DNA from 3 places in the Desulfosporosinus paludis genome. Region 2 is predicted to be linked to each of the others. Evidence: riboswitches for the same ligand, from Rfam matches in the RefSeq annotation. Region 2 holds a riboswitch; each other region holds the start of a gene.
What was found. A riboswitch is a leader RNA that binds a small molecule or an ion and turns the genes downstream of it on or off. The one in region 2 is predicted to bind S-adenosylmethionine.
Positions count from the first base shown of each region.

Region 1: linked by a shared signal. The riboswitch ahead of VZF35_RS09475 (ATP-binding cassette domain-containing protein) and the one ahead of VZF35_RS11665 (homocysteine biosynthesis protein) in region 2 are both predicted to bind S-adenosylmethionine.
Region 3: linked by a shared signal. The riboswitch ahead of VZF35_RS10685 (homocysteine synthase) and the one ahead of VZF35_RS11665 (homocysteine biosynthesis protein) in region 2 are both predicted to bind S-adenosylmethionine.

Region 1 covers NZ_CP144211.1:1,859,896-1,870,522, reverse strand. The annotation lists gene VZF35_RS09495 (PAS domain S-box protein) at 1-1,530, shown strand, start outside; gene VZF35_RS09490 (MetQ/NlpA family ABC transporter substrate-binding protein) at 1,691-2,539, opposite strand; gene VZF35_RS09485 (methionine ABC transporter permease) at 2,586-3,272, opposite strand; gene VZF35_RS09480 (NIL domain-containing protein) at 3,262-3,687, opposite strand; partial or broken gene VZF35_RS09475 (ATP-binding cassette domain-containing protein) at 3,841-4,325, opposite strand; SAM riboswitch class I at 4,373-4,473, opposite strand; gene VZF35_RS09470 (YerC/YecD family TrpR-related protein) at 4,645-4,944, shown strand; gene hisZ (ATP phosphoribosyltransferase regulatory subunit) at 5,065-6,237, shown strand; gene VZF35_RS09460 (6-phosphofructokinase) at 6,230-7,309, shown strand; gene VZF35_RS09455 (type I restriction-modification system subunit M N-terminal domain-containing protein) at 7,340-7,822, shown strand; gene hisG (ATP phosphoribosyltransferase) at 8,154-8,834, shown strand; gene hisD (histidinol dehydrogenase) at 8,926-10,206, shown strand; gene hisC (histidinol-phosphate transaminase) at 10,228-10,627, shown strand, end outside.
Region 2 covers NZ_CP144211.1:2,321,438-2,332,064, reverse strand. The annotation lists gene VZF35_RS11700 (hypothetical protein) at 633-821, opposite strand; gene VZF35_RS11695 (hypothetical protein) at 1,136-1,378, shown strand; gene VZF35_RS11690 (N-acetylmuramoyl-L-alanine amidase) at 1,442-2,257, shown strand; gene VZF35_RS11685 (ammonium transporter) at 2,458-3,717, shown strand; gene VZF35_RS11680 (P-II family nitrogen regulator) at 3,720-4,058, opposite strand; gene VZF35_RS11675 (IS1182 family transposase) at 4,542-6,149, opposite strand; gene VZF35_RS11670 (hypothetical protein) at 6,431-6,565, opposite strand; SAM riboswitch class I at 6,722-6,850, shown strand; gene VZF35_RS11665 (homocysteine biosynthesis protein) at 7,025-8,221, shown strand; partial or broken gene VZF35_RS11660 (NIL domain-containing protein) at 8,224-8,624, shown strand; gene VZF35_RS11655 (UPF0280 family protein) at 8,625-9,371, shown strand; gene VZF35_RS11650 (DUF6385 domain-containing protein) at 9,713-10,627, shown strand, end outside.
Region 3 covers NZ_CP144211.1:2,115,518-2,126,144, reverse strand. The annotation lists gene dhaS (dihydroxyacetone kinase transcriptional activator DhaS) at 1-50, shown strand, start outside; gene VZF35_RS10705 (oleate hydratase) at 230-1,813, shown strand; gene VZF35_RS10700 (hypothetical protein) at 1,889-2,509, opposite strand; gene VZF35_RS10695 (IS1182 family transposase) at 2,733-4,337, shown strand; gene metA (homoserine O-acetyltransferase MetA) at 4,532-5,455, opposite strand; gene VZF35_RS10685 (homocysteine synthase) at 5,629-6,921, opposite strand; SAM riboswitch class I at 7,105-7,215, opposite strand; gene VZF35_RS10680 (acyl-CoA dehydratase activase-related protein) at 7,340-10,627, opposite strand, start outside.

The DNA of each region.
Region 1 (10,627 bases), 460 kb from region 2:
GTTGTCTCAGTTTGGGATATTACGGAGATTGATCAGAACGAAAAAGAGTTGGCTCTTTATAGGGAAAGTCTGGAGGATTTGGTCAAATCCCGTACGGATGATCTGGAACGGGCGTATGAGCAGCTTCGAATTGAGATGATTCAGAAAGAGGCTGCTGAAAAGGAATTAGCGAAAGCTAATCAAGAGATGATCGATACTATGGAAAGTATTAGCGACGGGTTTATCGCTGTAAACCGCCAATGGGTTATAACTTATACCAATCTAGCCATTTCTCGAGCTCTTCAAATGCAGGGCATGCCAGCGAACTTAGTTGGATCTGTTTTTGGGACAGCGATTTGGCAGCAGGATCCAATAATTTGGGATTCTTGCCAGAGTGTTATGAAAGATGGATATCCCAAACGATTTGAGCTTTATTCCAAGCTAATTGGGCATTGGATCGAATTTAGTATTTACCCAAGAGAGAGCGGGATCTCAATTTTTATGCGTTTCATTGATGACCGAAAGAAGCTCGAAAAAATGGTTGAGGAAGAGCATCTTCGCCTCTACACCCTTTTCAACGCTTTCCCAGGTCTAATCTATGTACTTGAAGAAAATTATACGATACGCTTTGCCAATCATAGTTTTCAAGAAAAGTTTGGGCACTGTAAAGGGCAAAGCTGCCATAATGTCATTGCGGACTCGAATCATCCTTGTAGTGATTGTGTAATTCCTTTAATTGTAAAAAATTCAACTCCATCGAGAAATGAGCGGGTATATAATCATCGATTATATGAGATTTATTCGCAGCCTTATACGGATAGTGATGGAACAAGGTTGATTTTTTTAGTTCTTATTGATATCACAGATCGTAAAAATGCTGATCGGGAATTTGTACGTTTAGAACGATTAAATATGGTTGGAGAAATGGCCGCAGGAATCGCTCATGAGGTGAGGAACCCCTTGACGACAGTACGCGGCTTTTTACAGCTTCTTGCTTCTAAGGATAATACTCAACCATATTATGATTATTTTAAAATCATGATAGAAGAACTGGACAGAGCGAATCTCATCATCACGGAATATTTAAGTTTAGCGAGAGATAAGCCCGCTGATTTCTCACTTGTAAATCTGTCAAAGATTGTAAGATCATTGGTGCCGCTTTTAAGCGCAGATGCGCTTAATCAGGACAAAGAAATCAACCTCGAATTGGAGTTAGTCCCAGATATCCGGGGGAATGAAAATGAACTTAGACAGTTGCTTTTGAACTTAGCCAGAAATGGCTTTGAGGCCATGAAACCTGGAGGAGAACTAACCATTGAGACGTGGGAAACGGATCATTGTGTGATCCTGAGGATTTCGGACCAAGGTGAGGGTCTTGACCCAGTCTTTATTGAAAAAATTGGGACTCCATTCTTAACGACCAAAGAGCGGGGCACTGGTTTAGGGTTAGCTATATGTCAGAGCATTGTAGTACGCCATAATGCGGTTATGGAATTTGATTCAGACTCGTCGGGGACTACAGTATGCATCAAATTCCCAGTCATTAATTAAGCAACAATTAATATCATGGAGTTTGATTTGGAATACAGAAGCTATTACTAAACTTAGTTAAAATTACTACTCAAAAGATAGCGGAAATAAGGACGAAATCCCTTGTGACAGAAGGGTTTCGTCCTTATTCCAGTTTAAAAGTAAGTAACTGTTGCTTCCTTTAGAAAGCCGGAACGATCGAGCCCTTATACTTGTCTTCGATGAATTTTTTAACCTCTGGAGAGGTTAAAGCTTTCGCTAATTTTTGTAAAGCAGGATCGTCTTTACGGTTGTCCTTAACGACGAGGATATTGGCATACGGTGAATCTTTATCTTCAGTGAAAAGGGAATCCTTGGTGGGGTTGAGTCCAGCTTCCAAGGCATAGTTGGTGTTGATTACGGCTGCGTTGATTTTAGGATCTTGAAGTACACGCGGCAGTTGAGGAGCGTCGATCGGGGTAACGTTTAGTTGCTTCGGATTGCCGCTGATATCGTTAACCGTTCCACTGATTCCAACCCCGTCTTTCAGTTGAATAAGGCCTGCTTTGGCAAGTAAAGCTAAGGCGCGACCACTGTTTGAAGGGTCGTTAGGTATAGCAATGGTATCTCCATTTTTCAGTTGATCTAAGTTCGTAATTTTCTTTGAGTAAACACCCATCGGCTCGATGTGAACGTTAGTTAGTGAGACAAGATTCAAATGATGGTCCTTGTTAAAGGATTCGAGATAGGGGGTATGTTGGAAAAAGTTTGCGTCGATCTCTCCAGAATCTAAATCGAGGTTTGGACGCACGTAATCTGTATAATTAACGATTTTCAAATCGATGCCTTCTTTGGCCAATGCCGGTTTGATAAATTCCAGTATCTCAGCATGGGGTACGGGGGTAGCTCCGACTTTGAGCACGGTAGTACCTGTTGAATTAGCGGTGGCTGCAGCTGCCTGAGGTTTTCCGCATCCAGCGAGTACCAGAGTGAGTGAGACCAGGGAAATCAAGATTAAAGCAAGTGAGCGACGTTTGTTGTTTTTTAACATCAATGTTCCTCCTCAAGTTTAGATTAGATCTTAAGTATATAGACTCTTAATGGGCTAATTTGCGTGCTAAGGCAGTTCCTAAGGACTGCAGCCCTTGTACAAGGATGACGAGTATGATGACCGTGACAACCATAATATCGGTTCGAAATCGGTTATAGCCATATTGAATTGCTAAATCTCCCAACCCTCCGCCGCCGACAGCTCCCGCCATGGCAGTGTAGCCGATCACGCTGATCGTCGTGATGGCAGCACCAAGAATTAGCGAACCTTTTGCTTCAGGAAGAAGTACTTTAAGGATGATCTGAAAAGGTGAGGCTCCCATGGAAAGTGATGCCTCAATGATGCCATAGGGAACTTCTTTGAGAGAGCTTTCCACGACCCTTGCCACAAAAGGGGCTGCCGAGATGACAAGCGGGACAATGGCAGCGGTCGTACCAATTGACGTGCCGATAAGTACACGCGTTAGTGGGATAAGAGCCACCAATAAGATGATAAACGGAGCGGATCGTAAAATGTTGATGAGGGTTCCGAGAATTCGCTCCACCCAAGGGTTGGGGGAAATATGTCCAGGTGAGCTGACAACCAAAACAACTCCCAAGGGAAGTCCTAAAAGGTAGGCGAGAAATGTGGAGACGAAGACCATGTAGAGAGTATCCCCTATTGCCGGAGAAACGAGCTGGAGCAAGTCGCTCCCTAATGAGACTTGGAAGAGTGTGGAGGGTTCAGTTAGCAATTCGAATCACCTCCAAGTTTAAATTTCGGCCTGCTAAATAGTGATGGGCCTCTTGGAGTTGCTCTGGGTTTCCCTGCAGCTCTAAAGTTAAAGTACCAAAGAGAGTAGACCTTAAATGATCAATGCTCCCATAAAGAATGTTGGCACGGACAGCACAAGTGTGTAATAAATCAGTAATGATGGGCTCCGAAGCCTGCGATCCAAGAAATTGAAGACGGATAATTTCTGAGTCCTGATGAGTCGCAAAATCTTTAAGCAGCTCCGTTGGAAGGTCTTTCGGAAAGATAGTTGCTATGAATTCTCGGGCGATGTCCGACTGGGGTTGAGTGAAGACAGATTCTACGGGGCCGTGCTCGACGATGCGGGCTTGGTGAATCACGGCCACATCCGTGCAAATCTCTTTGACCACTTTCATTTCGTGGGTAATTAGAACAATCGTTAAGCCGAGTTTTTGGTTAATGTCTCGGAGTAGTTTCAGAATCGAGAGGGTGGTTTGGGGGTCGAGAGCTGAAGTGGCTTCATCGCACAAGAGAACTTGAGGTTGTGTTGCTAGTGCTCGCGCAATGCCTACCCGCTGTTTTTGCCCGCCGCTGAGTTGAGAAGGGTAAGCAGAAGCTTTTTCCTCGAGATTGACGAGGCTGAGCAACTCCTCGACGCGTTCAGCGATTCTTTGTTTGGGCACGCCGGCAATCTCCAGGGGAAAGCAATGTTTTCCGCCACCGTGCGCGATTGCAAAAGACAAAAGTGTTGGAAAATCATCCCGATTCCCTGCCGTGCTTGACGGAGTGCCTTTCCGGAAAGTTTTGTCAACGTCTGACCTGCAACGACGACTTCTCCGCGTGTGGGCTTTTCAAGCAGATTTATACAGCGAATAAGTGTGCTTTTACCAGCCCCGCTTAAGCCGATGATCCCGTAAACAGCGCCTTGAGGAATGTTCAAGGAAACGTTATCAAGAGCGGTTACGGCTCCTTGGCGGGAGACGTATGTTTTGACTAGCTGGTTAATCTGAATCAAGTTGTACCTCCTTCTTAGATGTTTTCGAGAGTTCAACACAACAAAAAACTCCGCGAAGAAAACCCGCGGAGTTACATTCGGTTTTCCTCTTATCTCCCAGATTTCTCTGCAGGAGTTAGCACCGTGCTTTTAAATGCCGGTTGCCGGGTTTCATCGGGCCAGTCCCTCCACCTACTCTGAATAAGAGTTTTTATGAAATTTTTGTGTTAAAGTCTCGCAAAAAGATGCTTGTATTGTAGCATAAGCTGTGAGGAAATATCAAGAGGAAAAATTAAACAGGTCCATCTGTAAAAATACTTGACATTATTCCAATGCTTTAATAAATTAAAGGAAGAAAGTAATCCGAGGAGGGTGTACAATGTCAAGCGATGAACGTTTACAAAATCCCTTAACGGACGCCTTATTCGAGGCAATTTTGCTGTTAAGAACGAAAGAAGAGTGTTATCGGTTTTTCGAAGATATTGCCACGATCGCTGAAATAAAGGCGCTGGCCCAGCGTTTGGAAGTAGCGAAGATGTTAAGGAGAAATGAGACTTATACTGCCATTGAAAAAGTTACTGGAGTAAGTACGGCAACCATTAGCCGTGTTAAACGCTGTTTAAATTTCGGAGCGGATGGGTATCAACTAATCTTAAGCCGATTGCAAGAACAAGATTAAACTTGAAGTAAATTCTCGATCTGAGATCTAGAATCAATTGTTACGATGACTTCACCATGAATACTAATATAATCGTTTCAGATTTTGAAGCATCATTGAGCGTAGAGAAGGGGAATAATAATGCTAAGAACGAATTTAGGACAACGTATTCCGGAAGGCATGCGTGATTTACTGCCCGAGGAAATTGCAGTGCAGGAACGCCTTGAGACTGAGGTCATGACACTTTTTCAGCGTTGGTCTTATCAAAAAGTGCTGCCTCCTACTTTAGAATTTACCGCTTGTGTTCAGCCTGATGTGGAGCAAGTTGATTCTCTCTACAAGTTTTTCGATCGAGAGGGACGCATCTTGGCCTTGCGACCGGAATTGACGATTCCCATCGCTCGTTTGGTTAGTACGCGTATGCGTGGAGCAAATTTACCTCTCCGCTTGTGTTATGGTGCAGATGTTTTCCGTAATACTACTGTTAGGTATCGTGAATTCCGTCAAGTTGGAGTGGAACTCATCGGTGCTGACCAAGAACTGGCTGATGCGGAAGTGATTGCTCTTGCTGTCGAGGCGATTGCTTGCTTAGGGATCAAAAATTATCAATTTAACCTTGGGCATATGGGAATCTTCTCAGGGCTCATGTTGGAGGCGGGTGTCGATGAAGGATTCCAGACTAAGCTGGAAGAGGCCCTAGCTCGCAAAGACATGGTGGGCGTAGAACGGTTGGTCCAAAACAGTGGGTTGCCGGAGCGTGTACAGGAACTGCTGCTTCGGTTACCTCATTTTCACGGCGGAGAAGAAATCCTCGATGAAGTTCTTGGCTGGAGTACACTCCCGACTATTCGGGAGGCAGTTGAGAGTTTGAGGCGGATTTACCGTTATTTAAGTGATTTTGGTGTTCAAGGAAATGTATCCTTAGATCTGGGAATTTTAAGAGGCTTTTCGTATTACACTGGAGCTGTGTTTGAAGGGTATGTCGCCGGAATTGGCTTTCCCGTACTCGAAGGGGGACGGTACGATGCTTTGTATGCTGACTTTGGGTCCTCTCAACCAGCTACAGGCTTTGCTATCCACTTGGGGAGCATGTTAGAGCTTTTTCCTTTGCCTGTTATTGAGGGGGCAGATATTTTAGTTTTTGGATCCGATGCTAAGCAAATAATCCGTCAATGTCAGGAATTGAGGGCACAGGGCAAGAAGGTGGAAATGGCCTTTGAAGCCATGGACAAGGGAGCAGCTCAGACTATGGCAAAGTTAAAGAATATTCCGGAGATTAGACAGGCAGGGGAGGGAGTGTTTGAAGATGCATAAACTTGCTGTTCTTACGGGCGGCGGAGATTGTCCAGGTCTTAACGCAGTAATTCGTGCTGTTGTCAGGAGCGCAAACCAATATGGCCTCGAAGTTCTTGGGATAAAGGATGGTTTCCATGGTGCAGTTGAAGGAGAGTTCATACCCTTAACCTTAGCGGATGTTTCGGGAATTTTGCCACGTGGCGGCACAATACTTGGAACGACGAACCGTGATAATCCCTTCGAGTATGTCTCCAACGTTAATGGGGTCAGGCAGCCTCTTGACCGCTCAGAGGACGTCCTTAGAAATTTCCAAGAGGCCGGAATTGATGCCTTATTAGCCATTGGCGGGGACGGAAGCTTAAATATTTCTTTGAAATTTGCGGAAAAAGGGTTTCCGGTCATCGGAATCCCCAAAACCATCGACAATGATTTAATGGCTACGGATCAGACCTTTGGTTTTCAAACGGCAGTGGAAACGGCACAGGAGGCTCTAGACCGTCTGCATACGACAGCAGAATCCCATCATAGAGTGATGGTTCTGGAAGTAATGGGCCGTTATGCGGGCTGGATTGCCCTCTATGCAGGTGTAGCCGGAGGGGCAGATGTCATTTTGATTCCGGAAATACCATATAATCTTAACAGGGTGGCCTACTCCGTACAGAAACGGGCAAAACAAGGGAAGAAATTCAGCATCATCGTTGTAGCAGAAGGGGCCAAACCCTTGGGCGGTGAGATGGTCGTTGATAGATTGCTTCCGGGACGTTCTGATCCGGTCAAGTTAGGCGGAATTGGCGCCAAGTTGGGCAACGATCTCGAGAAGCATTTTGGTTTAGAAACTCGGGTCACAGTCCTCGGGCATTTACAACGCGGTGGTTCTCCAAATTCTTACGATCGTGTCTTAGCTTCCCGTTATGGCACAGCGGCAGTCGATGCGGCCCTGGAAGGCAAGTTTGGGATAATGGTCGCTCTTCACGGGCGGGATATTGTTCAAGTTCCTCTTCATCAAGCGGTAGACCAATTAAAACAAGTGCCTGTCACAGATCCCCTATTAATCACAGCCCGTTCCTTGGGAATTGAGATGGGAGATTGACGTAGTGTTGTCTTGTAAAGGAGAAACGACATGGACGGAAAGTTGACATTGGAACAGCTGGAAAGTTTTCTGGATGAGACTTGCGATTCATTACGTGAGGATAGAGACGCAGTAAGTTTCAAAGAATATGTCCTTGCCATCCTATTTTTAAAGCGTTTAAATGATCGGTTTAATTTAGAACGAGAAATGCGTAGGAAGAAGCTTTCCTCTCAAGGTTTATCCCTCCGGCAAATTGAAGAAGATTTAGAGAGAAAGGAAGTTTACCGTCTTTTTGTTCCCAAGATAGCCCGTTGGGATATCATAAAGGAGCATAAGGAAGATTTGCCTTCCTATCTGACGAAGGCCTTTGCTGAAATTGAAGAGAAGAATCGAGGGTGCCTCGGTCTTTTAACTACCATTGATTTTAAAAAATTAACGGAAAATGGCATACCTCTTCTTACGGACCGAGATCTGCTTGAATTGATAAGGAAATTTGAGCATTTAACGTTGTCCGATGACTATCTGGATTTTTAAGAACAGACGTTTAAGAACATCACCTTAATCATTTGTGAGAATGAGACAAGACCTTTGTTTGTCTTGTCTTTTTATACTGTCAGAAAGTATTAGTGCAACTAACAGTTTCTGCTCTTACAAGCTTGTCACAAGCCGAGTTTTCTTCATTCTATCCTGAAAGTGGCCATTTTCATCTTCCGATGGTGCCGCGATTTTTGTAGTAAAGCAGAATTTTCCGAGTAAATAAAAGGGGTTGCCAGAGTTCAGGATGGTTGGTATAATACTAATATATTAATGCTTTAATCAACTAAAGCGCTAAAGATATTTGGAGCCTGACGAAAGGAGAAGCTCAGTGGAAAACGATTTTTTAACGATTGCCTTGCCTAAAGGAAAATTACTTATCGACTCAATCGAGCTGTTGAGCCGTATTGGGATAGAGTGCAGCCATGTTAATGAAGACTCGCGGAAGCTTTTCTACGACCTTCCGAATAGTAAAGTGAAGATTATTATTTGTCGAGCTACAGATATTCCGACCTACGTAGAGTATGGAGCAGCCGATTTAGGAATTGCCGGTAAAGACACACTTTTAGAGGAAAATAAAGATGTTGTTGAATTGCTGGACTTAAAATTTGGGTATTGCCGTTTTGTAGTTGCCATGCCTGAAGGAAGGGTTCCGCCCAAGCTTCCCAATGATGAGTATGATTTAAGTGGTTTGAATCACCAGCGAGTTGCAACGAAATTTCCGAGGGTAGCTGAAGCGTTTTTCAGTGGACTGGGAATGCAGGTTAGTCCGATCAAATTGCACGGGAACATTGAACTCGCGCCGTGTGTTGGTCTGGCCGAAATGATTGTTGATATTGTATCAACTGGAAAAACATTGCGGGAGAATCATCTCCTAGAAGTTGCACCAATTCTTGAAGCAACCTCCCGCTTGATCGCTAATCGGGTAGCGTATCGTATGAAATACGAGCGAATCAGGGATCTTGTGGGTAAATTGCGCATTGGTATGAATGAAGATGTCACCGCAAAATAGGACCGGAGTTTAGTCAGTGTATATTGTACACGAGAAATTTCGCTTAGAGAGTTCTTAACCTATGTGATCAGTTGGTGAGGGGTGAGCAAACGTGAATGTTGAGACTTTGAAAGATATCGATTTAAACCGACTTACGCGCAAATCATATGGAGATGATGAAGGCCTTGAACAACGCGTGGCTCAGATTCTGGAGCGCGTTCGTGAAAATGGAGACGAGGCAATTTATCAGATGACTGAGAAATTTGACCATGTAGATTTGCGCCAAAAAGGGTTGAAGGTTACAGATGATGAGCTTCAAGGAGCTTATCAAGAAGTGGGTGAGGGTTTTCTACAAGCCTTACGTACGGCAAAAGAGAATATCTTACGCTATCATGAGAAACAAAAGCGAATCTCTTGGCTGGACCCGGATTCGGACGGGAGTATTTTAGGACAGCTCTTGCTGCCCCTCCAACGTGTAGGGATTTATGTGCCCGGCGGGACGGCTTCCTATCCGTCCTCCGTGCTGATGAATGCTTTACCGGCTGTAGTGGCGGGGGTCAAAGAGATCGTCATGGTCAGTCCGCCCCGCTCGGATGGTACGCTACTGCCCGAAGTTTTAGTGGCAGCTGCTGAAGCCGGAGTGACCGAAATCTATAAAGCAGGAGGAGCCCAAGGAATTGCGGCTCTGGCCTACGGAACTGAGAGTATCTCCCGAGTTGATAAAATTACCGGTCCCGGCAACATCTACGTAACTTTAGCAAAGAAACAGGTGTTTGGAAGCGTAGATATTGATATGTTGGCAGGACCGAGCGAGATTTTGATTCTCGCAGATGAAAGCGGGCGAGCGGAAGAGTTAGCGGCAGATCTGCTGTCACAGGCAGAGCATGACCGACTCGCTTCGGCAATTTTAGTATCTCCTTCTTGTACTCTGCTTGAAGAGACGGTTAAAGAGGTGGAGCGACAGCTGGATGAGCTGCCCCGCGCGGAAATTGCCCGAGCGTCTTGGGAAACCTATGGAGCAGCTATCTTAGTTGCAGATCTTAGGGAAGGTATGGCTTTGGCCAATAAAATCGCACCGGAGCATTTCGAATTGGTTGTCAAGGATCCCTACTCGTGGTTGGGGCAGGTTAAAAATGTCGGCGCAGTTTTTTTAGGCAGGTATTCTCCTGAGCCGGTTGGCGATTATTTTGCAGGTCCCAATCACGTATTGCCGACGGGTGGGACAGCCAGGTTTTATTCTCCCCTTAATGTCGATACCTTCATGAAAAAGGTTAGTGTTATAGGGTATTCGGAAACTGCGTTAAAACGAGATGTCCAACAGATTGCCCTGCTGGCGCGCAGCGAAGGGTTGGAAGCTCATGCCCGCGCCGTTGAAGCTCGATTTAAAAATTAGCACGTAAAGGAGTCATGGACGATGGGAGTTGTCATGAATCAAATCGAGGAATTTGTTCGCCCTGAAGTTCGTAAGCTCGTCCCCTATAAAGCGAATCACATGCCCCAGTGCATTACGCTGGATGCCAATGAAAACCCTTTTCCATGGCCTGCAGGCATGCAGGAAAAATTATTTGCAGAGAGTCCGGCTTTTAATCGCTATCCGGACGGTTTGGCTCAAGAGCTGAAACAAGCCATAGCCGGTTATGTTAATCTATCTCCGGAGGGAATTTTAGTTGGCAATGGTTCCGACGAGCTAATTCAGCTTATCCTTCTTACATTCGGCGGCGTGGGGAAATCGATGGTCATTCACCCGCCGACCTTCAGTATGTACCAGATCTCCGCTCGATTGACAGATACGGCTGTTGTGGAGGTTCCTTTGA
Region 2 (10,627 bases):
GCCTAGCTGTGTAATTACACTTATCAGCGATTAATAAATGAAATATTGAAGATTAATGTTTTAAGTTAATTATTATAAAATAGACATTCGACATATTATACTATAAATTTACATATTTGTGTTAAATAGTATCTTTGTAATTTATTGATTTCTAGCCATTTTATATATTGAAAATAAAATTTTGGAAAAGGATAAACGCTTACTTTTTACCCCCATATGACCCATTTCCCAGAGATATTTAAGTGTCCCAAAAGCCATCAATTTTGGGATCGGGCATCATATTGTGAATTAACTAAGTGAGATAATAATCTCCAACGCTAAAATAGGGCAGATCCTTTCTCTAGGCTAGAGCCTGATATAATTACATAAAAAAATCCCCTCTTTTGGAGGGGTATAGATAAAGGAGGCTAAAGTGAAAATAGGGCAAATATTTCAACCGTAAAATTACGGGTATTTTTGGCGTTCAGCCCAACTTATTATGAGAATATGTTAATACCTGTAAGTGAAAATAACAAATACCGTATGGTTAGATCCGGCATAAATAATCAATATAAGGATTGAATCCAGTAGTTATGCGGTTATAAAGAAAGCCTAGGTAATAATCATACCTAGACCAACTTTATGGGATTCTCTTAGAAAGGGTAGCATGGATTGGGAGGCAAGGATGGCCTTGGCAGTCGCCATAGCTCCCAGATAACGACTAACAATAAAGCGATGATTATCAGCAACGCCGTTAAAATACCTATAGCCCTTATAACTCCTAAGGCCCCTAGAATTCCTATAGCTCCTAAAATTCCTCCTATAATCCCGGCAACAAGCATATAATTCACCTCCTTCTTCAGGTTCCTATAAGATGCGGAGGCTACTTGATACAGCCTATTCTGCTTGTCTATTGGATGTTCATCAGTAAGCAAAAATAAACACAAAGAAAACCTAGGCAAAAATACCTAGGCTAAATCATAAATACTACAAGAAAAAAGTGTTTGACTGGGACAAGGGCAAGGCGGATGATTCTTGAGGACAACCTGTGAACACTTGGTCTTTTAGGAGCATAGACTGGAATAGATATTAGCAATAGTCGCGGGTGGTATTAGAAGCTTTGATCCTAAATTTATCGGAACACGGAGGAGTTAGGATGGGAGATGCTGAAACCCAGGCTCTCAAAGAAGATGTCATGGAGATCAAAAGTGATGTTAAGGAAGTCAAGAATGCTGTTGACCGCTTACACTTGCTTATGGTTGAGAAGTATGTCACTAGGAAGGAGTTCGAGATTTTTAAGGATCGGGAAATAAGTAGTCGCCGTTGGTGGGCAACATTTGTTATTGGTGCTGTGGCTCTTGTCGTGACTGTAATCGATGCAGTTCATTACTTTCTTTAGATCAGTAACGACTAAGTGACATTCATAAGAGCATTGAATAGAATGGCAAGGGGGGATTCGGCAGTGAAGATATGTCTTGACCCAGGTCATGGCGGTTATGATTCCGGTGCAGTTGGGTTTGGTTTACAGGAGAAAGAGATTACACTGGATATATGTCTGCAAATAAAGGCTCTATTGGAATACAATGGACTTGTCACGATCCTAACTCGGGATGGAGACTATGCCCCCGGGCATCTAGAAGGAGATCTCAATGGAGAACTTTGGGCACGGGTTAACCTAGCAGAACAAAATTCAGTAGACTTGTTTTGTTCAGTCCATGTTAATTCGGGGGGAGGAACTGGGGAACAGGTATTAGTGTCAGAACTGGGTGGAAACGCTCAAAAAGCGGCTAATCAGGTATTGCCTTACCTTGTTCAGGCAGGTGGATGGTCCAATCGTGGAGTAACCGCCCAAAACGTCCTGGTGCTCAGAGAAACAAGCATGCCCGCCATCTTAACTGAAAATGGGTTCATAGATAACTCAGAGGATGCAATGAAACTAAAGGATCCCAAGATTCGAAAGGCCTTGGCGGTTGCTCATGCCAAAGGAATCTGTGATTACTTTGGAGTTCAATATCGAGAAGGGGGAACGGATGTGCTGGAAGTAGCTGTATTACTTTATACCAAAGAAGACTATTGGTCAGGGACGGATGTTTCTGTAAAAAATGGAAATTGTGCCTTATTCATTCGCCCAGACGATCATTCCGTACCTAAGGATGCCATGAGTGCTAAAAAGCTAATTGTTGTGGGGGGACCAACAACAAATCACCCGAATGAAGTTTTGCTTTCAGGAAATAGCAAATATGATACTGTAGCCGCTGTAGCCAATTACTTGAAATAATGTATACAATATTAAGTATTAAAAGAGTCTAGACACCCCTACCGAAGAAAGTTATAATGAAAGAACCATTTTGTCGTTTGTAAGGGAGCAACGAGGCTCTAAAACGGCGTTCTTAATTGACGCCTTTTTAGGCCTTTTTGTTGTTTATTTGAGATTTACCCTAGCAATGGCATCAAAGTGGTAGGTTGGAGGGCAGCACTATGACTTTAAACTCCGGAGATATTACGTTTGTATTCCTATGTACTATTTTAGTGTTTTTAATGACTCCGGGATTGGCGCTATTTTATGGGGGAATGGTCAGAAAACGAAATGTCCTTTCGATAATGATGCAAAGTTTTGCGGCACTGGGACTGGTTACGGTCATTTGGGTGGTGTTCGGATACTCCTTAGCTTTCGGTTCAGACCATGGCCATGTCATTGGGGGGTTCGATTGGTTGGCTTTGAGAGGCGTGGGACTCACTCCTAATCCGGATTATGCCCCATCAATTCCTCATTTGTTATTCTTCTTATTTCAACTTATGTTTGCTATTATTACCCCAGCTGTTGTCAGTGGTGCAACTGCAGAAAGACTTCGTTTCCCTGCGTTTCTTCTGTTTATGCTCTTTTGGAGTTGTTTCGTTTATATTCCTCTAGCCCATTGGGTCTGGGGAGTTGGCGGTTGGATGAGAAACCTCGGAGTGATGGACTTCGCGGGGGGAACGGTTGTAGAAATGGCTTCCGGAGTGTCAGGATTGGTCGCCGCTCTGATCGTTGGAAAACGCTTGAAGGTTGGTTATGAATTTAATATTCCTCATAACATGCCCAACGTTCTCTTTGGGGGAGGACTTTTGTGGTTTGGGTGGTTTGGTTTTAACGCCGGGGGAGCTATGGGAGCTAATGGACTTGCCGTTTTAGCCCTGGCGACAACTCAAATAGCGGGAGCAGCCGGAATGATAGGTTGGGCGCTTCTGGAATGGTTCCATCGTCGGCAAATTACAGTTTTTGGGGCAGTCAGCGGAATTATCGCAGCTCTAGTAGCGATAACCCCTGCGGCAGGATTTGTCTCCACTGGGAGTTCCCTGCTCATCGGATTTATCGCTGGAGGAGTCTGCTATTTAGGTGTAAGCATACTTAAGGCCAAACTGGGGTATGATGATGCTCTCGACGTTTTTGGCATCCATGGGATCGGGGGTACTTGGGGGACAATAGCCACTGGTATTTTTGCAGACATAAATCTTAATCCACAGGGTCATAATGGCCTGCTGAATGGCGGCGGATTTCACCCTGTATTAATCCAACTTCTCGCAGTGGCAGCAACCTATGCCTTCACCGGCATAATGACATTTGTTATTTTGAAAGGAGTTGCTCTGTTTACACCGCTTCGGGCAACGGACGATGAGCAAGTCAATGGGTTGGACCTGACTCAACATCGAGAAAATGCTTATCCGGATTTTGAACTAAGTGATAATGTTTTTATCTAGGGTTAAAGGGCTTCCTTGCCGTGTTCACCTGTTCTAATTCTGACCGCATCGGCAACGTCATAAATAAAAATCTTACCATCTCCGAACTTCTCAGTTCTTGCAGCTTCAACGATCGATGAGATGATTTCATCCACTTTAGCCGAAGAGACAACAACCTCAAGCTTTATCTTAGGCAATAGTTTTGTGACAATTTCTTGGCCTCGATAAATTTGAGTGTACCCTTTTTGATTTCCGAATCCTGAAACGTTAGAAACAGTCATACCGTTAACCCCTAAGTCTGATAACGCTGACTTGACATCATTAAGTTTTTCTGGTCGTATAATCGCTTCAATTTTTTTCATAATTAAACACCGCCTCTTAATTTTGGTTTCCTTAGGTCAGTCGAGACTCATTGATACGGTTTAGAGAAACAAATCTCTATCTTAAAAATAGGTATAATACTTTTTATTATAACAAAAATGTAAAAGTGATAAAACCTTAGCATTGGCTTTAGTAAAAATTTGCCCAAATTTAAATTTTTAAATTTAGAGGAAATGCCTAAGATTAGTTCAAAGGATAAAGGCTGACAGTAATTTAAATAAATCTTCAAATTAGAGAAGAGGCAATCAAAACTTATTGATATTGCTGGACTCAAAACGAAGAGGCTGTCTCAAAATGATGTCTACGACATCACGAAGAGGCAGCCTCTTTTCAATATTTGGGGAAAAATAAGTTGAGATTGTGAAATCACAAGGGAGTATTCCTGATTTCACAATCTTATTGTTATATTTGGGAACGCTAAAAGAGCACTCTCTAAAACTCCCTAATTAAAAGGCATAAGCAGATTACGCAACCTCTATTTTATGTAACGAACAGCCACATCTGTCTTGTTGTATTTTGTTGTGCAACTTATTGATGTTAAAACCAAAGCTCAAAAGCAAAAATTCAGTTTCAACATTCTTTTTACCACGCATTACAAATCTTCGGAAGCTATGATCTTCCTTCAGAATTCCAAAAGCCCCTTCAACCTGGATGGAACGATTCATTCTTAGTAGGATACCTTCAGCCGTTGTGATATTATGTAAGGATTCTTCTCGTTTCTCCAAAAATACTTTTGATACAGATAGTTTCTTATTACCCGCTGCTTTTGTGCATTGTTTTTTGAATGAACAGCCTCCACAACTCTCACACTCATAGAGAGTTACATCCGATTTATAACCACTTTTCGAAGTTCTTGTCGTCTTTCCGACAGCCACTAGTTTTTTATTATTTGCACAAAGATATTCGTCTTTGACTGCATCATAGACCATATTTTCCCGTTTACCAATGATCTTACTAAAGCTTTTTTTCTTCATTACTTCATAGGTCTGTGGCTTAATGAAAGGCTTTAGTCCTTGTTTCTCAAAATAAACATAGTTTTCTTCACTTTCGTAGCCTGCATCAGCAATGACATTATGATATCTTTTAGGTAAGTTCTCAATTAGCTTTTCTAAAAAAGAAATAAGAGTCAATTGATCGGAGCGCTCACTCGAAATGGCCAATCCAACGATATATTCAGCCTCTACGCCAATCTGCACATTGTATCCTGGCTTTAGCTGAGAATTTCTCATATGATCTTCCTTCATATGCATAAAAGTGGCATCCGTATCCGTCTTTGAGAAGCTATTTCTACCATCAAAAAGCTCGTTATAACGATCATATCTCGTTTGTTTTTCCAAGAATTCTTCTAGTGTCTCTGTTGCCCTTTGCAGATTAGTCTTGCGTTTTCCCTTTCCAGAAACAAACTCTATTTTTTCGGCTTGTTGCTTCTCCTTCAGAAAAGCAATGTAATTCTGAAGGGTTTCCACTGTGATTGCCGACTCGCTTAATGGAATACCAGTTTCGATTTCTTTATTGAGTTTCACAAGAAATGCCCTGGCTTTTTCTTGCAGTTTCTGTTCATTTTTGATGGTGGTTTTCTTCCATACGAATGTATATTTATTGGCATAGGCCTCAATTTTTGTACCATCTATAAAAATATTTTCATACTGGATCTCACCCAGTTCACCTAGTTTAACGACCAATTGGTTGAAGAGCCCTTCGATAATTCCTTTAATCCGACCGTTGCGGAAACGAGCAATCGTATTATGGTCGGGCACCTTCTGTCCTTGGAGCAACCACATGAAATTAATATCTCTCCTACAGGCTTCCTCTATTTTTCTGCTTGTGTAAATGTCGTTCATGTAAGCATACACCAATACTCGGAATAATGTCTTGGGTGTGACTGCTGGATTTCTTCCCTTGGAAGAGTACGCCTTGTTTAAATTTGTATAATCTAATCCCTCCGTCATATGGCATAGCAGTCTCACCGAGTCATCTTCTGGTATTAATACTTCCATGTTTAGTGGGAGCACGAGTTGATAAACCCCACTATTTTCGTTATAATTTTTGCGTATAGTTTTGTTTTGTAGCATAAACTAATTATACCGAAAAGACGGGTCTTTGGACTTGTCTTTTTGTATTTTTACACAGAAAGGGGCTGCCTCTCCATAGAAATTATATTTCTATTTTGAGACAGCCTCTTGTGGTGTCTTCTTTTTAAATGGGGAATTTTTTCCCCGATCAGGTTTGCCAGTTTTCGTTGTATCTGCTGCCTTATTAGACATAGAAAGTAGCCTCCTTGTTAAACATAATTTAGGTTCCTTCAGTCACAGGAATAATACAAAAAAGATCACTTTGATAGCGAGTTAAAACCTCACTCCGGATAGGTTGTTTCTTTATCTTTGCCATAGTCAGTCCGTCCATCTTGATCCGGTGAGTGTCCATAAGGGAGTTCTTCACGTTTTGGAAATGGGCGTTTTGTCGGTTTAGGTTGATCTGACGAATGCATTGTATCCCTCCTCTTTGGAATATTTTTAGAGTTCCCGGTGCAGGATTAATTATGCGGGAGACTCGGAAACTTAACTTGTGTATTAATTATCGTGAGATCATATTGACATGATATGTAACAAATGTTAGACTCAGCGTAGTGAATTTAATAGGTATGCTCTTATCCGGAGTGGTGGAGGGACTAGCCCAATGAAACCCGGCAACCCGCTTTGCTTGCAAAAGCCTCGTCTTTGCTCAAAGCATGGTGCTAATTCTTGCAGGAGTGAATTCTTCTGATAGATAAGAGGAGTGTCGATGACGTAATTTGGCCTCTTCTGTTTAGAAGAGGCCTTTTCAATGCCTGTTCACGATGGCGTTGAAGAGAACTTTTTTAGGTCATACTCCAAGTACTGCTAGAAGTTGAATTTAATTGGGGATTAGTGAGGATAAAGCTGCAACAAATCTGGAGGTGGGATGTTTCATGAGTGTTGAGAAGACGTATGCGGAAATTAACGCCAAGATCAAAGCTGGCAAAGCAGTCGTAGTGACTGCAGAGGAACTCATAGCATTGGTCGAGGAAAAAGGGCTTTCCCAAGCCGCCCATGAGGTAGATGTCGTCACTACGGGAACTTTTGCGCCGATGTGTTCTTCGGGAGCTTTTTTAAGTTTCGGGCACACTAAGCCCCGTATGAAAATGCAGAAAGTTTGGTTGAACGGAGTATCCGCCTATGCTGGAGTAGCGGCTGTAGATGCCTATTTGGGAGCGGCAGAACTGCCCGAAGATGATCCTCTGAACAGCAACTATCCTGGAGAGTTTCGCTATGGCGGCGGGCATGTTATTCAAGACTTGGTGGCGCGTAAACCTGTTCATCTTAAGGCGATTGCTTATGGAACGAATTGTTACCCGCGCAAGGCTTTTGAAACAACAATAACCCTTGATGAGATCAATGAAGCCATTCTTTTTAATCCTCGTAATGCTTATCAGAATTACAATTGTGCCGTAAATCTGACGGATCACACAATTTATACGTATATGGGCATGTTAAAACCTCAGTTGGGGAACGCCAACTATTCGACCTCTGGAGAATTAAGTCCACTTTTGAAAGATCCGCATTTCAAAACGATTGGAGTAGGCACGAAAATTTTTCTTGGTGGCGGGATTGGATATGTCGCTTGGAACGGAACCCAACATTTCCCTTCCATTACCAATGTCGATGGCAAAGAACTTGGCGGCGCTGGCGGAACGCTTGCCGTAATAGGGGATCTTAAGCAAATGAGTCCCAAGTGGCTGGTCGGCACCAGCTTCTTAGGGTATGGGGCAACGCTTAGTGTGGGTATAGGTATACCAATCCCAATTCTCAATGAAGAAATCGCTCGCTACGCAGCCATGAAGGATGAAGATTTGTATGCTCCCGTTGTTGACTATGGAGACGCATATCCCTCATTTACTCCTGGAAACTTAGGGTATGTCAGCTATGCTGAATTAAAAAGCGGCAAGATTCAAGTAAGAGGCAAGGAAATTCAAACAGCTCCTCTGTCGAGTATGCCAAGAGCACGGGAGATGGCCTCAACCCTTAAGCAATGGATTAATCATGGCGACTTTTTATTGACAGAGCCTGTCAAACTTCTCCCCTCGCCTGCCGATGGTATTATAGCTCATAGCTTAAAGGAGGTTTGATTATGTCGCCTAAAAGAATTGTTTTACGCTTTGGGACAGATATTTCGGTAAAACCGATCGTCTATCGCCTAGTGAAAGACTTCGACTTAGTCGTTAATATTGTGAAGGCGGATGTTAATCCTCAAAAGAGGGGACCATGGTTTTAGAGGTCACAGGAGATCAAAGCGAACAAGGGCTAGCGTATTTGCGCGATCTGGGTGTTTCGGTACAGGATCTCAAACAGGGAGTTGTGCGCATTGAAGAAAAATGTGTTATGTGCGGTGCCTGTACTGGTCTTTGTCCGACAGGAGCGTTATATATGGAACGCCCCTCCATGGAAGTCCATTTTGATGGAGATCAATGTATCGTCTGTATGCTTTGTACTAAAGTATGCCCGATGCGGGCAATGGAGGTTCGCCTGTAAGTGGACTTTTTAGAGCGCACATATCGTCAGTGGCATCGCCAAGAGGATCTTGTGCATTTTCAAGTGACTGTGCAAGAAACTGATTTGGATATTGGAGTTCGCAAAGAACGGTTCTCTCCTGAATTGGCTGAGTGGATTGAGGACACAATTCGTGCTTGCCGTAAGCCACTGGAAGACTACGTTCAGCAAGACCCGGGGTTTCTGAAAGCCTTAGTTCCTTACGATGTCCCAGAGCATGCGCCTCTGATTGTGAAAACCATGGCTGAAGCTGGGCGGTCAGCCGGAGTAGGTCCAATGGCCGCTGTCGCGGGAGCGGTGGCGGAGTGGGTAGGAAAAGCAATTGCCAAGCGTTCTCGGGATGTGATTGTAGAAAATGGCGGGGATATCTTCATGAGATCGACCCGCCTTCGCAAAGTAGGAATTTTCGCAGGAAATTCACCCTTGTCGAATCGTGTAGCTATTGAAATTCGCCCAGAACAAACTCCCCTTGGAATATGTACTTCATCCGGCAAAGTGGGCCCTTCATTGAGTTTTGGTAAAGCCGATGCCGTTGTGGTTCTCTCACCGTCCGTGGCGTTAGCAGATGCTGTGGCAACAGCTTGCGGGAACCTTGTTCAGACTGAGGAGGATTTAGAACGTACTATCGAGTTTGCTTCTCAAATCCCAGGAGTCAGTGGTTGTCTCGTCATCAAGAACGATCGATTGGCAGTTTGGGGAAGTGTAAAAATTTTACCCATGAAGGTTTGATTGGTATCGTATTTAAAAATTTAATCATAATAAAAAGATAAAAAAGAACCTCCCCGTCGGGAGGTTTTAGTTTTGCGCAATTATCTTTATCTTCTTAGATCCTTTGTACAACCCTAATTTAGCACGAAATACTGAAGGAATCAATGCCCAGTTTTTGGATCGCTATTTCTGTAGAAAAAAATAGAAAATCTTGACAAAGAGTAAATAAATGTAAATCAAGTTTCTGTTTAAATAACTATTTCAAGTGCTATTTTTCGAGGCAAGCCTATAGGATAAATTGAAGCATCATTGATGCCCAAGACAGGGGGCTGATTAAAATAAAGAGTGTGATTGGGGGAACAATGAATCAAGTTGTAAATGGTGATTTCATAGAAAAAAGCCAACTGCAGGACTTTCCAGAAGCTTGGTTCCCCATCGGCGGAAATCACGCTTCAAGTTGGAAATACAAACAAGAATCCCAGGCTGCATATTTCTTGGAAATTAGCAATTCGGCAGGCACCAGAGCGGGAATTGTTCAAAGCGATGAGAGTCTCTTAGCGGTTGGCAAAAATGAGCATTGGGTAATTAAAGTAGTTTTTAAAAGTCAGCAGCCAGAATTAAAAGCTTATTTACGTCTCTATCCTACGAACTGGCATGGAGATGTTATGTGTCCGTGGGAATTCTACTTCCATCCGCGGATAGAGCTTAAGAAGTTTACGCAATTTAAGCAAATCGTTACTATTGATTCAGATATAAAGTTCCTGCGTTTAGAAACAGGGATTCTAGGGTCAGGCAGGTTATCAATCTATGAACTCATTGCTTACCCTCTGATTCCCAAACGATTGAAATGGAAAAACAAAAACGACCAACAAGCTCCTCCTATTGAGCACATTCAGTCTATTGGAGAAATTCTCAAACCTATTCAGCTTGCAATGCCAATTCCCCTGAATGTACCTGTCAATGTTCAGGCTAAGGTCCATGCGGATATTCGTAACTTAACCCCGCTGCGCGATCGAGTCCAAATTTATGGAAACAACCAAGCTCCTTTAGCCACATCAAGTTGTGGTCGAGCGCAGGTGGAAATTTTCGGACACGGCTTTCAGGAAAGTCTTGAAGATGTCACAGCGAGCCCAACAAGGTCTGTAACAACCACGCGTGACGTTGCTGCCTTAGCCCGCTTTTCTTTTGCAATCTATAATTTTGGAACCCTGCAAGCTAATGTACAAATAGAGTTGAGTCCAGACGGTATACATTGGGCGGTTGAGGGGATGCAGCGA
Region 3 (10,627 bases), 210 kb from region 2:
AAGGTAATTTCGTCAGTGCATTACGGAGATATGAAAAGAAGCAGTTATAACCGAGATGGTTGTCGCTGCTTTTTGTATCAAATACACGAAAGGAACTAGACAATTCTTAGCCTATGTATGGATTTTAAACATCATGGCTTTATTGTTCATAGTCATTTGAGCTTCCAAACGGTATAAATAAGGTGTCAGTTCTAATGAGAAACTGAGACTAACGATTTGGAGGAGAATAATGATGAAGGAAAGTTATGAAAACAAGCATGTTTACTTTATCGGCGGCGGCTTGGCGTCCCTTGCTGGTGCTGTTTATTTGATTAGGGATGGTGGTTTTCCCGGTAAGGCTATTCATATTATTGAAGAGATGAACATTGTCGGGGGAAGTAATGACGGAGCTGGGGACCCCGAGCAAGGATATGTAATCCGTGGCGGCAGAATGCTCAATGATGAAGCGTATGAAAATACTTGGGAACTGTTAAGTTCGATTCCCTCTCTAAGTAACCCTGATAAGTCTGTGCGTGCTGAAATCGTAGAATTCGATACGGCGCATCCCACCCATGCTAAGGCGAGACTAGTTAATAAGAACGCGGAGATTGAAGATGTCATGTCAATGGGGTTCGATTTAAGCGATCGCCTAGCAATGGCCAAACTTATAATGACTGCTGAGGAAAAAATGGGTAAAGCTAGAATCAAGGATTGGTTTGGACCGCATTTTTTCGCGACTAACTTCTGGTATATGTGGGCGACCACCTTTGCTTTTCAACCATGGCACAGTGCGGTCGAATTTAAACGCTACATGATTCGTTTTATGCATGAATTTCGCAGGATCCAGACACTGGAAGGAGTCACTAGGACTCCGTATAATCAATACGACTCCATTATTCTTCCTTTAAAAAAGTATTTAGATCAACATGGGGTTGACTTTAACCTGAAATGCTCAGTTACGGATCTTGACTTTAAAGATTTGGACGGCATTACGGTTACAGGGATTCACTATACCCAAAAGAATGAACAGGGTATGATCAAGGTTAATGACGGAGATCGGGTTATTATAACGAATGGTTCCATGACGGATGGTTACAGCCTTGGTTCTATGACTCAAGCCCCTGTCTTAAAGGGCAAAGGGAACTCATGGAATCTATGGGATAGGATTGCTCAGAAAAAGCCGGGTTTAGGAAACCCAGCATCGTTTGATGAGGACATTGACGGTTCTAAGTGGGAATCTTTCACGGTCACGTGTCAGAATTCCAAGTTTTTTGATTTGATGGAAAAATTTTCTCGTAACAAAGCAGGATCAGGTGCTTTAGTGACCTTTAAGGATTCAAGTTGGTTTATGTCAATCGTGTTGGCTCACCAACCTCACTTCCTGAATCAGCCGGAAAGCGTTAAAGTTTTCTGGGGATACGGGCTATATCCTGACAACATCGGAGATTATGTGAAGAAGAAGATGAGTGAATGCTCCGGTGAAGAGATACTGACAGAGCTCTTAAATCATCTGAAATTTGAGGAAGATAGAGATGAAATACTCACTACGGCCAATTGCGTCCCCTGCATGATGCCCTTCATAACCTCCCAGTTTATGCCGAGAGCATTGGGTGACCGCCCACAGGTTGTGCCGGAGGGATCAACGAATCTGGCCTTTGTCGGTCAGTTCTGTGAGATTCCGGATGATGTAGTCTTCACAGAAGAATACTCCGTGCGTGCTGCAAGAATCGCTGTTTACAAGCTTTTTGGTATTCAAAAAGAAATTTCTCCCATAAGTCAGTATCAGTATGATATTCGAACATTGTTTAGCGCATTTATCACTTCCTATAGATAGGGAAGCGTGAAAGTTAAGGAAGTTGGAGACGCACAAAGAGGAAGAAACAGAATGTCATGTGCTTCCTCTTTGTGCTTATGTATGTGATTGTAAGTGGGCTAAGGACCTATGGGAGTTATCCGAACTGTGTACATATCTCTTTTTACCAAGCAATTTTTGAGGTTGCAAATTATTGTTTTTTTCTTTAATTTCGGATGCAAGATTTTGGGGGTGATTAATTTCTAAGGTTAAATTTTTAGGCTTAAATAAACGGCTATCTCCTAAATTGACTGCAATAGTAATTTTCGTCATACCAAACACAAGATGGGATATAAAAGTGGCGATTGCATCTTCAGGTTTTACAGGGTATATTGCCGTTGCACCAAGTTTAGAAAAGACTCCGTATAGTGCAGCCCATTCGGCTGCCCCTAATCCAGCTCCTTTTAACAGAAGCTTATCTTTCCCCATAAGAGTAAGCCAATATATACAGGTTACTCCAAGCCCTGCAGCAATCATATTGTCAGCAATAATCCCCACAGCTCTCCCAGATGGGGATGCAACTCTGGACTTTTTCAAGAAAATTCCGGCTGCGGTTGTATAACCATTCGTTTTCGTATAACCAATTTTAGTAAAAACCTGTTCTGTTATTATTTTAGCGATATTCCCCCCCAGACCTGATATGAGACCTAACCAAAACCTATCATTTATCTTTCTCATACATATCACCTCTAATTTCTAACATTAGTTTTCCCTGCTTTACGAGAACTATTACATTTGCTAGCAGCATTTATGGAAAAGATACGTTCAAAATAAGGTTTAGATAAGAATAAAAGGGGGCGTTGCAAAACGAACTAAAATAGTTCGTAAGCAACGCCCCTTTTCCTACTAGAAACAAAACTGCAGGTCCCAAAGAACCCGCAGTTGTCGTATAATTTGAGTTATGCTAACAACCAAATTACACTCTAAAAATTATACTGAATTAAGTGGACACTATCAATTAGTTCTACCATTTAATTTTGATGTGTTAATACCGGAGGATGACTCAGTTCGACTGCTAAGCCACATTTTGGAGGGATTGAATTACGAAGCGTTGTATCAGGCCTACTCTTCCACTGGAAGAAAACCTGTAGTCGAACCCAAAATCCTGTTCAAAGTAGTAGCCTATGCCTATATGAACAACATTTACTCAAGCCGCAAGATTGAAGTTGCTTGTAAAAGAGACATTAACTTCATGTGGTTGTTGGAAGGATGCAAGGCACCAGACCACAGCACCCTTGCTCGATTTCGGAAGAACTATTTAAAGGAATCCATAGAAGACCTCTTTTTCCAAATGGTGACGTATTTACACAAGCTTGGGGAAGTAGAGTTTAAGAACCTTTTTGTCGATGGAACAAAAATTGAAGCCAATGCTAACCGTTATACGTTTGTCTGGAAGAAAGTCGTTACTAAGAATGAGACCAAAATGTTCTTGAAAATTCAATCCTGTCTTGAGGAGATCAATTTGACCTATCTAAAGGACTTCAAGGCAACCAAAGAAACGTTACTTAAGGACCTTAAGGCGGCCCTCTCCTACCTAGAAGAAAAACGTCAGCAAGAGCAGATTGAATTTGTCCATGGTATTGGAAAACGGAAATCAAAGCTACAAAAGTTTACAGAAGACCTGAAGGAATTCTATACCCGTCAAGAAAAGTACAACAGACATCACCAATTCTTCGAAGGAAGAAATAGCTACTCCAAAACCGATCCTGATGCGACCTTCATGCATATGAAAGATGACCATATGCGCAACGCTCAGTTAAAGCCGGCTTACAATGTTCAGATTGGCGTGGAAAGTGAATATGTAACAGGGGTTGGGATTTTCCAGGATCGTAACGACATAGCCACACTCATCCCTTTCTTAAACACGCTGGAATCTAAACTACAGGCCCATTATGAAAATGTTACTGCAGACTCTGGTTATGAGAGTGAGGAGAATTATCTTTATCTCGAAGGGAAAAAGCAGACCTGCTACATAAAGCCGCAAACCTATGAACAATGGAAAAAGAAACGCTTCAAAAAGGATATCAGCAAGCGAGAAAACATGGTTTACAATGCAGAAATGGATGAATACACCTGTCATAACGGAAAACAACTCAAACTAGTGGGAATTACCCATCGAACATCGGCAACGGGCTACCGATCTGAAATCACGATCTATGAATGTGAAGACTGCCGTGATTGTCCTTGTAAAAGTCAATGTACAAAAGCTAAAGGCAATCGAAGAATGCAAGTATCTAAAACGTTTGTGGCCAAACGCCAGGTATCGTACGGAAACATTACCACCGAAAAAGGGAGACTACTCAGAGTAAATCGATCCATACAGGTCGAAGGAGCCTTTGGGGTACTCAAAAATGACTATAACTTTAATCGCTTTTTGACACGAGGTAAAAACAGTGTAAAAACTGAATTTATGCTGCTGTGTTTTGGGTATAACGTGAATAAACTTCACGCTAAAATACAGAATGAACGAATTGGTAAACCCCTTCATCCATTAAAAACGGCTTAAAAAGGGGTCGAAAAAACAGTCTCATCTAGAAGGCTTATTTTGCTATACACAAATTTAAGTAGAAAATAGAGATTGAGCATTGCAATCAAACCACTTAATATTTTCCACAGTAAAAAGAAATGGGGAGCATCGCTTGCTACTTCAAAATAGTAGTTTTGCGACACTCCCTTCTTTCCTTGCACCACATAGGCTATTTAGCGTCCACCAAGATCATAAGGCGTTTCTTGATAGACATAATAATTCAACCAGTTCTGAAAAAGTAAATTTGTGTGGGAACGCCACTTGTGAACGGGGGTCTTTGCGGGGTCGTTGCTGGGAAAATAGTTTTTGGGGAAAGTAATAGGCAGACCTTTGGCGAGATCACGGTCGTATTCTTCCTTCAGGGTTAATGCATCGTACTCAGAGTGCCCTGAAACAAACACCTGACGCCCGTCTTTAGAAACCACAATATAGACTCCGGCTTCGTCGGATTCGGACAGAATCTCTAACTCCGGGTGCTTAGCAAGATCACTGCGTTTGATTTCCGTGTGGCGGGAATGGGGAACGTAGAATTCGTCGTCGAAACCCCGCAGGAGCTGTGAGCCATTGAGGCCGCTTTTATTAACATCGTGTTGAAAGATACCGAACATCTTTTCCGTCAAAGGGTATTTGGGGATACCATAGTGATGATACAAGCCTGCTTGGGACCCCCAGCAGATGTGAAACGTGGAGGTAACATGGGTTTTTGTCCAGTCCATAATGGTCTGAAGGTCGCTCCAGTAGGTTACCTCTTCAAATTCCAGATGTTCTACAGGTGCTCCGGTGATGATCATACCGTCGTAGTTGTGATTTTTGATATCATTGAAGCTTTTGTAAAAAGCATCCAAGTGTTCTTGAGAGGTGTTTTTGGAAAGATGACTTTCGATCCGCAAAAGAGTGATTTCGACCTGTAAAGGAGAATTTCCGAGAAGTCTCAATAGTTGAGTTTCAGTGGTTTCTTTGCGGGGCATAAGATTGAGGATCACAATTTTCAGCGGGCGGATATCTTGGTGATAAGCGCGTTCATCTCCCATGACGAAGATGTTTTCGCGGTTGAGTATCTCCATGGCCGGTAAATGTTCAGGAACTTTGATAGGCATATAAACTAACCACCTTTTCTAGGCACGAGGCTCAATGTGCGAAGTACGAAATTCAACATCCGGATATTGAACATCGATCGGTCGACGATGAGTTATGTCTCTAGCTTTATTATTATGGTCTCCGGCTAGCCAGTAAGGCAAGCTCTGCTCAAGTTTTGAGCCGCGATATCCCTTTAACTTCTTTGACTGGCGTGTAAGGCTTGGTCTAGGTCATATAGGAGGTCATCGATCGTCTCTAAACCGATGGAGAGGCGGATCATATCGGGTGAAATCCCGGCGGCGCGTTGGGATTCTTCATCAAGTTGCTGATGCGTGGTGCTAGCCGGGTGGATGACCAGAGATTTGGCATCTCCTACGTTGGCTAAATGTGAGAACAATTTTAGAGCGTTAATGAATTTTTCTCCTTCTTTAAGACCACCTTTGACTCCGAAGGTAAAGATTGCTCCGGAACCTTTGGGTAAATACTTCTGGGCAAGGGCGTGGTAAGGGCTATTGGTTAGACTTGGGTAATTAACCCATGTGACGAATTTATGGCTATTCAGAAACTCTGCCGCTTTTTGGGCGTTAGCAACGTGTCTGTCCATACGGAGGGGGAGGGTTTCTAAACCCTGTAAAAACAAGAAGGAGTTAAATGGAGAAAGCGCTGCTCCAGTGTCCCGCAGCAGGGAGACCCGAGCTTTAGTGATAAAGGCTGCCTTACCGCAGGCTTCGGTATAGACGATGCCATGGTAGCTGGGATCGGGCTCACTCAGTCCGGGGAATTTGCCGTTATCCCAAGCGAAGTTTCCAGAGTCGATAATGACTCCTCCTATCGAAGTACCATGTCCGCCGATAAATTTAGTGGCAGAGTGAACAACGATATCAGCGTCATGCTCGATGGGCCGGCATAAATAAGGAGAGGCAAAGGTATTGTCTACGATCAGAGGAAGGCCATTTTCGTGGGCGATATCGGCAAGTTCCGTTAGGTCAGCGACATTAATTTGAGGATTGCCGATGGTTTCAGTATATAAGGCTTTAGTCCGCTCTGTGATTTTAGCTCGGAATTCCTCCGGCTTATCACCATTGACAAAGTGGACTTTGATCCCTAGTTTTGCAAAAGTATAGGCAAACAGAGTGTAGGTACCACCATAGAGAGAGCCTGAGGCAATAATTTCATCCCCTGCTTGGGCAATATTGAGAATGGCATACGTAATTGCTGCTTGACCTGATGATGTTGCGAGTGCCCCAACTCCGCCTTCTAGAAGGGCCAGGCGCTGTTCAAAAACATCTTGGGTAGGGTTCATAATCCGAGAATAGATGTTGCCTGGTTCTTTTAATGAAAAGAGGTTAGCTGCGTGCTCAGTGTCGTTGAAAACAAAGGAAGACGTTTGGTATATCGGTACGGCTCGGGCGTTGGTTGCTGAATCTGGGTTTTGTCCTCCATGCAAAGAAATGGTTTCAAATCCTAATTGACGTTCTTGAGTCATCGTAAATTCCTCCCTTTAATATGCTGATTTTCTTCGGGTTGATGATTTTTACCTATGTCTTATCATAGGTATTCGGGGAATCAAGTTTATCCCTTGGTAGGATGGGTAAGTTCGGTGGGAGTTTCGATAGTAAATAAAAACGGCCGCTTCAGAGAAGCGGCCGTTACATTATTTAACACGCTACTCTCATCTCTCAGAACCTATTTATTGGTTCTGTTGGAATTAGCACCTCATAGCTGAGCTATAGGTTGCCGGGCATCATAGGGCCAGTCCCTCCGCCGCTCTTGATAAGAGAAATTAATATTTAGTTGTCTCAAATGGATTATAGCTACTATAAAACAAAGCGGAGTCCGTGTCAAGTAGGAAAATAATGGCTGATCACGCCTTAGCTTTTCTGATCAACCTAAGGTTATGGCTTTTAGAGATTATCCATTGCTACAGACAACATCAGCTTTATCCGATTGAGCTGATTAACTTCGCTTGCTCCCGGATCATAGTCGATCGGGGCGATGTTTGCCCCTGGGTAGGAGCGGCGGATCTCTCGGAACATACCTTTCCCTGTGATATGATTCGGCAAGCAGGCAAAGGGCTGCAAACACACAATATTGTTGACCCCACTTCGAATCAATTCGACCATCTCTCCTGTAAGGAACCAGCCTTCTCCCGATTGGTTGGAAAGCGAGAGATGGTTTTGGGCATACTTAGCTATCTCATCAATAGGTTTGGGGGCGGTGAAGCGTATACTGGCTTCAAGGGCTTTTTTCATCTCACGTCGATAGGACTCGATCCGGCCGATAGAAAAATTACCGGAAACCATACTCCAAAATTTTCCTGACAATTGCTCATACTTGATACGATTATCAAAGGCGCCGTATAAAAGGAAGTCTGCAAGATCGGGGACAACGGCTTCAGCGCCTTCGGCTTCCAGCAGTTCCACAATGTTATTGTTTGCTGTGGGGTGAAACTTAACGAGGATTTCTCCGACTACGCCAACCTTCGGTTTGATCCAATCTTCGTGAATGGGAAGATTGTCGAAGTCCGTAACGATCCGACGAACGTTTTGGATAAAGTCCTTTCGTTTGCCGGTTTTCAGGGATTCCTGGCATTGTTTAACCCATTTATCATACAAACGATTGGCCGAACCTGGAATAAGTTCATAAGGGCGTATCTTGTAGAGGACGCGCATCAGAAGGTCTCCGTAAACCAAACCCTGCATAAGCTTTCTAAAGATCGAAAGGGTAATTTTAAAGCCCGGATTCTGTTCTAAACTTGAGGAGTTTCCCGTGTTTAAGGCCACAACGGGGACATGTTCCATATGGGCGTCCGCTAAAGCTTTACGGATGAAAGCGATATAATTCGTGGCTCGACACCCTCCGCCGGTTTGGGAGATGATCACGGAGGTGTTGCTTAAATCATAGTTGCCCGAACCTAAGGCCTTCATGATTTGTCCGACGACAATAATAGCAGGGTAGCAAGCATCGTTATGAACGTATTTCAGGCCTTCGTCAATGGCGGATTTATCAACGGAAGGTAAAATTTCCAGGCGATAGCCTGCCATTTCAAAGCCGGTCTGGAGAAACTGAAAGTGAATAGGGGACATCTGGGGAACTAAAAGGGTATGGGTCTTTTTCATTTCTTTGGTAAAAATCACACGTGGGCGTTTGGTGATGAGTTTTTCTGGGATCACGTTCCGTTTATCACGTTCTTGGATGGCGGCAATTAAAGAACGCACACGGATTCGAGCAGCCCCTAAATTGTTAATTTCGTCAATCTTCAAAACGGTATAGATCTTTCCGTAGGACTCAATGATTTCCTTAACCTGATCTGTGGTGACCGCATCCAGGCCGCAGCCGAAGGATGTCAATTGGATCAATTCTAGAGACTTCTGTTGGGCTACATAGCTCGCGGCAGCATATAATCTGGTATGATATACCCATTGATCTACAATACGCAGGGGGCGCTCAACCTGGCCCAAATGGTTAATAGAGTCTTCCGCCAAAACTGCAAATCCGTACGCTTGAATCATTTCTGGTATTCCGTGATTAATTTCCGGATCAATGTGATAGGGCCTCCCACCCAGGACAATTCCTTTAAGTTGATGGTCTTGGATATACTGGAGGGCTTCTTCTCCCTTTTTTTGCACATCGTTTCGATACTTGTCTAATTCAGCATAGGCCTTTTCCATTGCCTTGAGGATTTCAGGTTTGGGGATTCCTTCCGGAGCTAACTCTTGAATTAAACGTTTGCCCATTCTGCGAGGGTTATCGATGGGCAGGAAAGGGTGATAAAAGGTTATATTAGGGGTTCGGAGAATATCCATGTTGGCATTAATGGTTTCAGGATATGATGTGACGATAGGGCAATTGTAGTGATTATTGGAGTCGGGATCTTCAGTGCGATTATAAGGAATACAAGGGTAAAATAGTTTGGTTACCCCTTTTTTCACTAAATCTGCAAGATGACCATGGGCCAGCTTAGCGGGGTAGCAAGCGGATTCTGAAGGGATTGTGTCCATGCCGAGCTCATAGAGCGGTTTTGAAGATCGACCCGAAAGGATGACACGATAGTTCAATTCTGTAAAGAAGGTGAACCAGAAGGGGTAATCTTCATAAACGTTCAAAACTCTAGGAATCCCGATGGTTCCTCTCGTGGCTTGTGATGGAGCTAAAGGAGTATAATTAAAGACTCGTTTATATTTATAGGCAAAAAGGTTAGGAATTTCAGATTTTACGATGGTTTTGCCTTCTCCTCGTTCGCAACGATTTCCGGAAAAAAATTCGTTGCCGTTGGAGAAACGCCGAATCGTAACAAGACAGTTATTTCCGCACAATCCACAGCGCTTCATGGTGGTTTCCGAAGAGAGTTCTTGGAGCTCTTCTAAAGGTAAGAGAGTTGTTCGATGACCTGACACAAAGCGCTCTTTAGCAAGCAAGGCAGCTCCGAAGGCACCCATAATCCCAGCAATATCAGGACGCACGACGTCACGTTGGGCAAGCTGCTCAAGGGCTCTGAGGACTGTGTCGTTATAGAATGTTCCTCCTTGGACGACGATCCTTTTCCCGAGTTCATCAGCGTTCCTCAAACGGATTACTTTGAACAGGGCGTTTTTAATGACGGAAATGGAGATACCGGCTGAAATATCACTAACCTCTGCGCCTTCTTTCTGAACTTGTTTGACTTTGGAGTTCATAAAGACGGTACAACGTGTCCCTAGATCTACGGGATGCTTAGCTTCCAGTCCGATCTTGGCAAATTCTTGGACACTCATATTGAGAGATTGAGCAAAAGTCTCCACAAAAGAGCCACATCCTGATGAGCAGGCTTCATTCAAGGTGATAGACTCGATGACCCCATTGCGAATGACGAGACTTTTCATGTCCTGACCACCAATGTCCAGAACAAAATCAACACCCGGCAAGAAAAAGTTAGCAGCCGTGTAATGAGCGACAGTTTCAATTTCACCGATGTCAACTTTTAGTGCGGCTTTGATGAGATGTTCTCCGTAACCGGTAACGGTCGAATTGATAATCGTAATATTTGGATTGAGCTTACCGTAAAGAGTCTTAAGGGCTTCCATGGTAGATTCCAAAGGATTTCCCTGATTGCTGCCGTAGAAGGAATAAAGCAAGCCACCCTCATCATCAATCAGGGCTAGTTTTGTTGTCGTTGACCCTGCGTCGATTCCCAGGTAGGCATTTCCCGAATA